One region of the Agrobacterium sp. fls2-241-TYG-188a genome, then DNA from elsewhere that is predicted to be linked to it. Evidence: predicted binding sites of a transcription regulator. Region 1 holds the regulator's gene; each other region holds the start of a gene.
The links. The regulator LexA, encoded in region 1, represses DNA repair genes until DNA is damaged. The targets are predictions, from matches to a motif close to TGTTCNNNNTGTGTTCNG.
Positions count from the first base shown of each region.

Region 2: a site for LexA is predicted at 1,283-1,300, ahead of QRN85_RS08305 (PA0069 family radical SAM protein). Genes of this name have one in related genera too.
Region 3: a site for LexA is predicted at 1,565-1,582, ahead of QRN85_RS22405 (DNA recombination protein RmuC). Genes of this name have one in related genera too.

Region 1 is NZ_JARVRD010000002.1:1,182,097-1,185,372, reverse strand. Features, by position in the region: gene kdsA (3-deoxy-8-phosphooctulonate synthase) at 1-280, opposite strand, end outside; gene QRN85_RS12465 (VOC family protein) at 283-1,155, opposite strand; gene lexA (transcriptional repressor LexA) at 1,353-2,069, shown strand; gene QRN85_RS12455 (glutathione S-transferase family protein) at 2,462-3,148, shown strand; gene QRN85_RS12450 (ComEC/Rec2 family competence protein) at 3,172-3,276, opposite strand, start outside.
Region 2 is NZ_JARVRD010000002.1:322,224-325,499, forward strand. Features, by position in the region: gene QRN85_RS08305 (PA0069 family radical SAM protein) at 64-1,221, opposite strand; gene QRN85_RS08310 (glycosyltransferase family protein) at 1,385-1,903, shown strand; gene moaB (molybdenum cofactor biosynthesis protein B) at 1,908-2,447, opposite strand; gene QRN85_RS08320 (4-(cytidine 5'-diphospho)-2-C-methyl-D-erythritol kinase) at 2,449-3,276, opposite strand, start outside.
Region 3 is NZ_JARVRD010000009.1:126,451-129,726, forward strand. Features, by position in the region: gene QRN85_RS22400 (ribokinase) at 1-272, opposite strand, end outside; gene QRN85_RS22405 (DNA recombination protein RmuC) at 334-1,533, opposite strand; gene def (peptide deformylase) at 1,681-2,193, shown strand; gene fmt (methionyl-tRNA formyltransferase) at 2,242-3,177, shown strand; gene truA (tRNA pseudouridine(38-40) synthase TruA) at 3,177-3,276, shown strand, end outside.

The DNA.
Region 1 (3,276 bases):
GTGCCTTGAGTTCTGCAAAAACTTCGAGCGCCTTGTCGATGCCGATGCCGCGCTGGCCGGAAAGTGATGTGCGGTTTGCCTTGTCGAAAGATGATTTGTACACCAACCCGATGCCGAGCCGTCCGCACAGCTCCGCCATCGTTTCCGCAATCATGAAGGCATGGTCGCGGCTTTCCATCTGGCATGGCCCGGCAATGAGCGAGAATCGCTTCGTGTTGCTGAACGTAACCTGACCGGCACCTTCACCGACGACCACATTAAGATTGTTCTGGACGCTCATCTTCACTCCTCGAAGGCAAATATCGCGCCTTGACCGGGCGCTCGCTGAACCAGCAGTCGAGAGCCTTTGCGCGTGTATTCCACGCCATTAGCAGCAAGAAACGACTCTGTCACGGCGAGATCAGCGACGGAAAAGACGACTGCGGCACCGAAAAGGCCAGTGATGCTCTCCTGCTCGGCCCCATCAAACTCTTCTGCAACCGTCTGCGCATGCGCGATGCGGATGACCGCGCCGGGCGTAAGAAAGCTGAGGTTTCCCGTTGAGTCGGCTGCTGCCGACACACCAAAAGCTGCGTCCACCAATGGCGCAAAGGCGTCCGGTCGGTCTGAGCGCAGGGTTATTTCGCGCAGGCCAGTCGCTCCATTTTTGTGAGCTGTGAGGTAGGACCGTTTTGCGGAAAAAGCGTTGACACGCTCACAGGTGAAAAGGAACAGATTTCCGTCATCCTTTTCCGCCGCAAAAGCCAGGCGAAAGCTCGCTTCAGATCGGCTTCCGTCCGGCAATGTTACCGGTCGACTGAACGAAAATGCGTCGCCGCCGGAAAGTCCAGCCTCAACGAAGCTATGATGATCAGCATCTGCGTCGTGCGTTTTTCCGGCGACTGCGGAAAACCCCTGCTGCCCGTATCGCTTTCGAAAGACTTCATCGCGTCGAACAAAGGCGTTGCCTTCTGCGCAAGCCCTGGAATATTGCGCGGCGTCTCCGATTGCCAGGGGTTCGAGATACTGCCCCTCTTTGAGAAAGACACAGGCATTTTTGGTGCCGAAGGGGTGCCTTGCATCTGCAGCAACCGTAAAGCCCAGCGCCAAGAGACGCGCCCGTGCTTGGCCGAGGTCTGCAACGGGCATTACGATATGATCGATTTCACGCGCCATGAGGGGTCCTTCCGCTTCGTCGGCATGGGCATTCCACTGTTGCAAGCCGCATGTTTTATGGCCGGGCAAGATAATGGATGTAAATTGTCACAAGCACACTGATTTTTAAGGGATTGCAGAACACATATGGAACATATAGTGTTCGTTCTGTATTTGTTTCGCGAATCTTCGCCTCGAATCTCTAAGGGTGTTACTCCATGCTCACGCGCAAACAGCAGGAATTGCTACTGTTCATTCATGAGAGAATGAAAGAGTCTGGCGTGCCGCCTTCCTTCGATGAGATGAAGGACGCACTTGATCTGGCATCGAAATCAGGAATCCACCGCCTGATCACCGCGCTCGAAGAGCGAGGCTTTATTCGTCGGCTACCGAATCGGGCGCGTGCGCTTGAAGTCATCAAGCTGCCTGAGTCCTACACGCCTGCCAGCAAGCCTCAACGTGGCTTCTCGCCGAGCGTCATCGAAGGTAGCCTTGGCAAAACCAAACCGGCTGAGCCAGCACCCCTGCCGGTCGCGTCGAATGATTCGAACTCGGTCAGCGTCCCTGTCATGGGCCGCATCGCCGCGGGTGTTCCCATTTCGGCCATTCAGAACAACACGCATGACGTCGTTGTGCCAATCGACATGATTGGTGCGGGCGAACATTACGCGCTTGAAGTCAAAGGCGATTCGATGATCGAAGCCGGGATTTTTGATGGCGACACGGTCATTATCCGCGATGTCAGCACGGCAAATCCGGGAGATATCATTGTTGCATTGGTGGATGATGAAGAAGCCACATTGAAGCGCTTTCGTCGCAAGGGCGCGTCGATCGCGCTTGAGGCTGCGAACCCTGCCTATGAGACCCGGATTTTTGGACCGGACCGCGTCAAAATTCAGGGCAAGCTCGTCGGCCTTATTCGCCGCTATCACTGACCGGTGACTTTTCTTATGCGTGGAGGTAGCGGTCGCCTTGGCCGCTGCCCTTTGCAGTGCCTGTCTAGAGAAAAGATACGCGGACATCGAACTCCTGTCCGATATCAACAGGTCTTGGACACCAGAAGCGCCGGTTTTTGCGTCCTTATATGTAGCTGGCTCACTAGTTTCAGGTTGCGCTTGGAAGTTCGTCACCTTGCGAGCCTGAAGCTGGGCATTGCTCTTACCGGTTTAGCCATTCTAGCAGTCGACTGGCAGGCAATCATGCTGTCCAGCGTCGCGCTCCCTCCTGCATGACACATCAAATATTTTGAAGAGGCCTATCTTCGAAACGGTCTGTATCAAATGGCTCGTCTCAGCTAGCACGGGAGTTCGTAACGGAGGGCAGCGATATGTACGATCTTTATATAGCCAACAAGAATTACTCCTCCTGGTCGTTGCGTCCATGGGTGTTGATGCGGACGCTGGACATCGGTTTCAAAGAAAGCCTATTTCCTTTCGGCAATTCAGCGAAGGACTTCTCAGCGTTTTCGCCCACTGCCAAAGTTCCCTGCCTTGTTGACGGTGATCTCACCGTATGGGATTCGCTCGCCATTGCAGAATATCTGGCTGAACGACATAGCGGTGGGTGGGCAGACAATGCTGCCGCTCGCGCCTGGTCTCGATCAGCTGCTGCGGAAATGCACTCGGGTTTCCAGGCGCTGCGCAACGAGCATCCCATGAGTGTCGGCCTTCGCATTCGCCCAGCTTCCATGAGCGCATCGCTGCAAAAGGACATCGCGCGTATCGACGCTCTCTGGCAGCAGGGTCTGAAGTCCTTTGGTGGCCCATTCCTGGCGGGTAGCACGTTCACGGCCGTGGATGCATTTTTCTGCCCGGTCGCTTTCCGCTTTCAGACGTACGGAACAGTGCTTTCTGCGGAGTCCACGGAGTACAAGGACCGTCTTCTCTCACTGCCTGCAATGCAGGAGTGGCAAGAGGCGGCGCTTCTGGAGACATGGCGCGACGGCGATCATGAGGAAGAGGCGAAAGCAGTCGGAGAGATATTGGCTGATCTTCGTCTGTCAGGGAATTCGTAAGCGGCAGGTGTCGTTCACAGCTTTCATCGCTCAGCTGAAAGCAATGCAGCGATATGCTCTGGCAAGGTGGCGTCATAGGTTTTGCTGCGCCACTGGTAGCTGCGGTGAGCGGTCCATGGTCGCTCGAT
Region 2 (3,276 bases), 860 kb from region 1:
TATGGGTATTCTGTGCATCCACTCGTCAGCCTGTCGGGCTAGCGAGAGGAGATGAGGCTTGGTTTAAAGCAAGGACAACTGAACGCCAGCACCGCCAGGAGCAATGAACAGATCGTCGCGCAGTTGTATGCCACGGCGGATCAGCCCAAGGCGCTTTGTCGTCATCTCGAAGCGGCGGCCGATCTGCCACGCATAGGGCCCGGCGCCCTTCATCCGTTTTCCAAACTCGGCATCGTAATCCTTGCCGTCTCGCATCGAGCGAACCAGCGACATGACGTGCTGATAGCGGTGAGGATAATTGCGCAACAGCCACTCGCGAAACAGCGGGCTGACTTCAAGCGGCAATCGCAGCAAGACATAGGATGCTTCCGTCGCGCCAGCGGCCTTTCCGGCCTCCAGAACCCGTTCGATCTCGTGGTCGTTCAAGGCGGGAATGACCGGTGCCATCATGACAGCCGTTGGAATGCCCGCATCCGTCAACGTCTTTATTGCTTCCAGCCGCTTGGTGGGTGTTGATGCGCGAGGTTCCATGCTGCGCGCCAGCTTGCGGTCCAGCGTCGTGACCGAAATGCCGACCTTCACCAGCCCCTTGGCGGCCATGGGCGCCAGAATATCGATGTCGCGGGTAATCAACCCGGACTTGGTGACGATCGCGACCGGATGTTCCGCCTTTGCCAGCACTTCAAGAATCTGACGCATGATGCGCCACTCCCGCTCGATCGGCTGGTAAGGGTCGGTGTTCGTGCCGATTGCGATGACCCGGGCCTTGTAGCCGGGCTTGGCGAGCTCTCTCTCCAGAAGCTTGGCGGCATCAGGCTTCGCAAACAGCTTTGCTTCGAAGTCCAGACCCGCGGACAGGCCCATATAGCTGTGGCTCGGTCTTGCAAAGCAATAGATGCAGCCATGCTCACAACCCCGATAGGGATTGATGGACCGATCAAACGGAATATCGGGTGACTCGTTGCGCGTAATGATGCTGCGCGGCTTTTCGACCTGCACTTCAGTGCGAAATTCTGGCAATTCTTCGATGATCTGCCAGCCATCATCCACAGGTTCATGCTGCAGGGCTTCGAAACGACCGCCGGGGTTGATGCCCGCGCCACGTCCGCGCCTGCGATCGATCTCGATCCGCAGACCAGATGCATCAGCCAAAGCATTGGCAATATCCTGGCTATGACCCGGCTGGAATGCAGCCTGCCCCGAAAGCACATGTTGTCTCATCTGGATGCTCCTGACCGGCAATTGCCAGCATGTTGGATGACCAGATTCTTAAACGAAGGATGAGAACAATACAAGAACAAAATGCGGAAACGCGTGATAGCTATTTCTTTTGCATTGCGATAGAAATTTATAGAAGAAATTTCATAGGTTTGCTGACGACGAGATGCTGACAGTCATAATGGAATGCCGTGACCAGGAGCCTGAGCTCGCTCACACGCTTTCAACGCTCGTATCGGGAGCGGTGGAGGGGCTCATCAGCGATGTCATCGTGCTCGATCACGCGTCCAGCGATGGCTCATCCCGGGTGGCGGAAGCTGCGGGTTGCCGCTTTCATACGGAATGGGACATTTGCGATATCGTGGCATCTGCACGCGGTGAGTGGATCCTGATCATGGAGCCGGGCAGTCGTCCCCAGAGCGGTTGGATTGAGGATATTCTCGAATATACCTCTCTGAACACGCAAGCGGCGCGGTTTTCTCCGTCCCGCCACTACAAGCCATCTTTCCTTTCGCGACTTAGCCGACGCCAGCCGCCGCTGGAATATGGCTTGCTGCTCGGAAAGCAGCATGCCCTGTCCGCCGCAAGGCCCGGTATGCCGCTGTCCGACTTCACAAAAGCACAGAAAAGCAGGCGGCTGAGTGCCGAGCTTATTCCCGCACGCGTGCTGCGGGCTGCCCGGTAAGCGCTCAGGACTTTCCGCGTTTCAGATGCTCATCAAGGCGGGGCATGATTTCCACGAAATTGCAGGGCATGTGGCGATAATCCAGCTGCGGCTTGAGGATGCCATCCCAGGCGTCCCGGCAGGCGCCGGGAGAGCCGGGCAGCACGAAGACGAAGGTCTGATTGCAAAGGCCAGCCGTCGCGCGGGATTGGATTGTCGACGTGCCGATCTTATCCTCCGAGATACGGTGGAACACCACAGAGAAACCATCCATCCGCTTGTCAAACAACGGTTCCAGTGCCTCCGGCGTCACATCACGGCCGGTAAAGCCGGTGCCACCCGTTGTAATCACCACATCGACTTCGTCGGAGAGGGTCCAGTTGCGCACCTGCTCCTGAATGGCGGCCTTGTCGTCGGGTACGATGGCGCGGTCTACGAGCATGTGACCGGCTTCGGAGATGCGGGCGCAAAGCGTTTGGCCAGATTTGTCATCTTCCAGCGTTCTCGTGTCTGACACCGTCAGGACCGCAATGCCGACCGGGATAAAGGGTCTCTCTGCACTCATGTCAAATTCCGCCTATGGTTTTCGTTGCCTGAACATACCAGCCGGGGCGCTGGTGGCGAAGCTGGGCCGCCGCCGCGGTGGCATCATCCATCGCCGGGTATATACCAAAGCATGTCGCACCCGAGCCCGACATGCGCACAAGCTGCGCACCGGTGCCACTCAGCAAATCGGAGACCTCGGTAATCTCCGCCAGAATGGCGCGGGCAGAGGGCTCAAGATCATTGCGATTTTGCGCGATGAAATCCATCCAGCTGCTGTGGCCGCGCGGCTTCAGTGACGGATTTTGCTTGCTGACAAGACGTCTGAACACGTCCGGTGTCGAAACGCCCTTCAGCGGGTTGACCAGAACGAGCGCCATGACCGGCATATCCGCAAGAAAGGTGATGGTTTCGCCAATGCCGCTGGCGATCAAAGGTCGACTGGCCAGACACATGGGCACATCCGCTCCAAGCGAAAGTGCAATCCGTTGAAGCGTCCCAGCATCCGGCTTTAAATCCCAGTGACGGCAAAGAGCGCGAAGAGTAGCCGCAGCATCGGCAGATCCGCCGCCGATGCCCGAGGCAACCGGAAGATTCTTTTCAAGTTGAATGGCAACCGGGCCGGCATATTGCGGCAAAGCCGTCCGCAGAAGGTCGCGTGCCTTCAGAACGAGATTACCGCTTTCGTTTTCCTGCTGAAGAAGCTCGGAAAAGGGTCCGCAGATGCGGAAACTGTCCTCTGCGGCATCGCGAATGCGGATCACGTCACCGACCTCGGTGAAGGTCACGAGCGATTCGAGCAAATGATATCCGTCTGCTCTTTGACCCGTAACATGAAGCGCGAGGTTGAT
Region 3 (3,276 bases), on a different contig from region 1:
GTGCCGGTGGGCTCGGCGACGGTCTTGACGAGTGCGAGATCGGCCCGCGCGTCCCGCAACAATGTGAGGGCGGGTGCTGCAAAAGCATCGTCGCCGATGGCGCCCGCCATCTTCACGGTAGCGCCGGCGCGCCGCGCAGCCAGCGCCTGGTTTGCGCCCTTGCCGCCTGCGGCGGTGGAGAAGGTCTTGCCCGTCACGGTCTCACCGGGCTTCGGCAGGCGGTCGGAAATGGCAACGAGGTCCATGTTGATGGAGCCGAAAACTGTGATCATGCGGGTTGTTCCGAAATAAGGATTAAGCGAGTTGGAATGAGCGCAGACTTTGCCGAGTGGATCACTCGTCGTCAACCACTCTCAGCTTCGCCACATTGGAGCGGCCCTCGGCCAGACGGCGCAGCTGCTCGGCCTCGATATGGGCGATCTCCTTCTGGGATGGCGAAAAATCAAGGCTCTCGATTTTCACGCCGCGTGCCAGAACCTTTTCCGAAGAGGTCAGCATCATATCCACGTCCTTCTGCGCCAGCCCGAAATGGGCTTGCAGCTTGCGGGTTCGCTCATCCAGACGGCGTACATCATCCATCAAAAGCGCGACTTCGCCCTGAATGAGATGCGCCTGCTCGCGCATTCTCTGGTCTTTGAGAACGGACTGAATGACCTGTACCGACAGCATCAGCAGGGAGGGGGACACGATGACGACGCGGGAGCGGTGCGCGCGCTGCACCAGCGGCTCGAAATGCTGGTGGATGTCGGCAAAGATGGATTCCGATGGCACGAAGATGAAGGCCGTATCCTGTGTCTCGCCGGAAATCAGATATTTTTCAGCCACATCGCGGATATGCACTTCCATGTCGCGACGGAACTGCTGTGTGGCCGCACGCTTGGCCTCGGGCGCATCGTCGGCCTTCAACGCATTCCATGCCTCGAGCGGAAATTTCGCGTCGATGACGAGCGGAGGCGCGTTGTTGGGCATCCTGATGGTGCAATCGGGCCGGAAGCCGTTGGAGAGCGTTGGCTGCAACTGATAGGATCCTGATGGCAGGGCATCGGCAATCAGGGCTTCCATGCGCGCCTGCCCGAACGCGCCCCGCGTCTGCTTGTTGGAGAGAATGGCCTGCAGCCCGATCACGTCCTTGGCGAGATCCTGAATATTGCCCTGCGCGGCATCGATGACCGCGAGCCTCTCCTGCAGCTTGCTGAGGTTCTCATGCGTGGAGCGCGTCTGTTCCGTCAGCGTTGAGCCGATCCGCTGCGACATGCCATCGAGCCGCTCGTTCAACGTCTGGCTCATTTCGTTCTGGCGCGCGCTCAAGGTTTCGGTCATCGCGGCGATACGACCGTGAAGCTCAGACTGCGTTCTCAAGAGTTCGGTAATCTCGTCGCGGGATTGATCGACCGGCGGCGGTTGGCGGCGCCAGGCGAAGATTGCGGCGACAAGACAGCCCGCCACGACGATGCCGAGCAAAGCACCGACCGATATCTGGAGGTTACCGAGACTGAAAGCTGTGGTACCAAATGCGGCAAGATCAATGTTCATGAGCAAATCTAACAGATTTCCGGTGATTCGTAAGATCAAACCAAGAACATTTATCGGGCCGAAATGAGTCCTGACCTGCCTGCAAAACAGAATCTCCGGGCCTCTATTTTTTGTTTCCTAGAAAGATGAGATGGGTTATGGGAAGCCATGACCATCAAACCGCTCATTATTCTGCCTGATCCTCTGTTGCGCGAGAAATCCAAGCCTGTCGAACAGGTGGATGCCGAGATCGTGCGTCTTGCCGACGATATGCTGGAAACAATGTATGATGCGCCCGGTATTGGCCTGGCTGCCATCCAGATCGGTGTTCCCCGCCGTATGCTTGTCATCGACATTTCCCGCGAAGACGAGGAAAGAAAGCCGGTTGTCTTCATCAATCCGGAAATCCTCAAAGTCTCCGATGATGTTTCGACATATGAAGAGGGCTGTCTTTCCATTCCCGACTACTATGCCGAGGTGGAACGACCTGCCGCACTGACCGTTGAATATATCGACCGGGACGGCAAGAAGCAGACAGTGGAAGCGGACGGCCTGCTGGCCACCTGCCTCCAGCATGAGATCGACCATCTCAATGGCGTCCTGTTCATCGATCATATTTCCCGGTTGAAGCGGGATATGGTCATCAAGAAATTCACCAAAGCGGCCCGCGCAAAAATCTAGGTCTCCGGCTGAAGGTTGGACGTGCGGCCGGCAGGGCAGGGGACGAACATGTCATTGCGCATCATTTTCATGGGCACACCGGAATTCTCCGTTCCCACCCTGCGCGCGCTTGTCGATGCGGGTCATGATATTGCCGCTGTCTATACGCAGCCACCAAGGCCCGGCGGACGTCGCGGACTGGATCTGCAGAAATCCCCCGTTCATCAGGCTGCCGAATTGCTCGGCCTTCCTGTTCTGACGCCCCCTAATTTCAAGGCTGAAGAGGACAGGGCGGAATTCAAGGCATTCAACGCGGATGTCGCGGTGGTTGTCGCCTATGGGCTGCTGCTGCCCGAAGCGATTTTGAGCGGAACGCGCCTTGGCTGTTACAACGGCCATGCATCACTCCTGCCGCGCTGGCGCGGCGCTGCTCCCATTCAACGCGCCATCATGGCAGGCGATACCGAAACCGGCATGATGGTGATGCAGATGGAAAAGGGGCTGGATACCGGCCCCGTTGCGCTGACCGCGCATGTCGCCATCGAGCCGAACATGACGGCTGGCGAATTGCATGACAGCCTGATGCTGGCAGGTGCGCGGCTGATGCGTGAAGCCATGCTGAAACTGGAAGATGGCGATCTGCCGCTGACACCCCAGGCGGAAGACGGCGTTCTCTACGCTGCCAAGATCGACAAGGCCGAAACGCGCATCCAGTTTTCCCGGTCAAGCCAGGATGTGCACAATCATATTCGTGGCCTCTCGCCCTTTCCGGGCGCTTGGTTCGAGATGGAGATTGGCGGCAAGCCGGAGCGGGTCAAAGTTCTGGCAACGGAGATAGCGAGCGGCATGGGTGAGGCCGGTTCCGTGCTGGATGATGCCCTCACCATCGCTTGCGCAAGCGGGGCGGTGCGGCTTCTGCGGCTGCAAAAGGCAGGCGGCAAGCCGATGCTGGCTGCAGATTTCCTGCGCGGCACGCCCGTCTCCGTCGGAACGAGGCTCGGCTGATGCCACGCTTTCGCATGACTGTCGAATATGATGGCTCGCCCTATTTCGGCTGGCAGAGGCAGAGCAATGGGCCATCGGTTCAGGGTGCGCTCGAAGCTG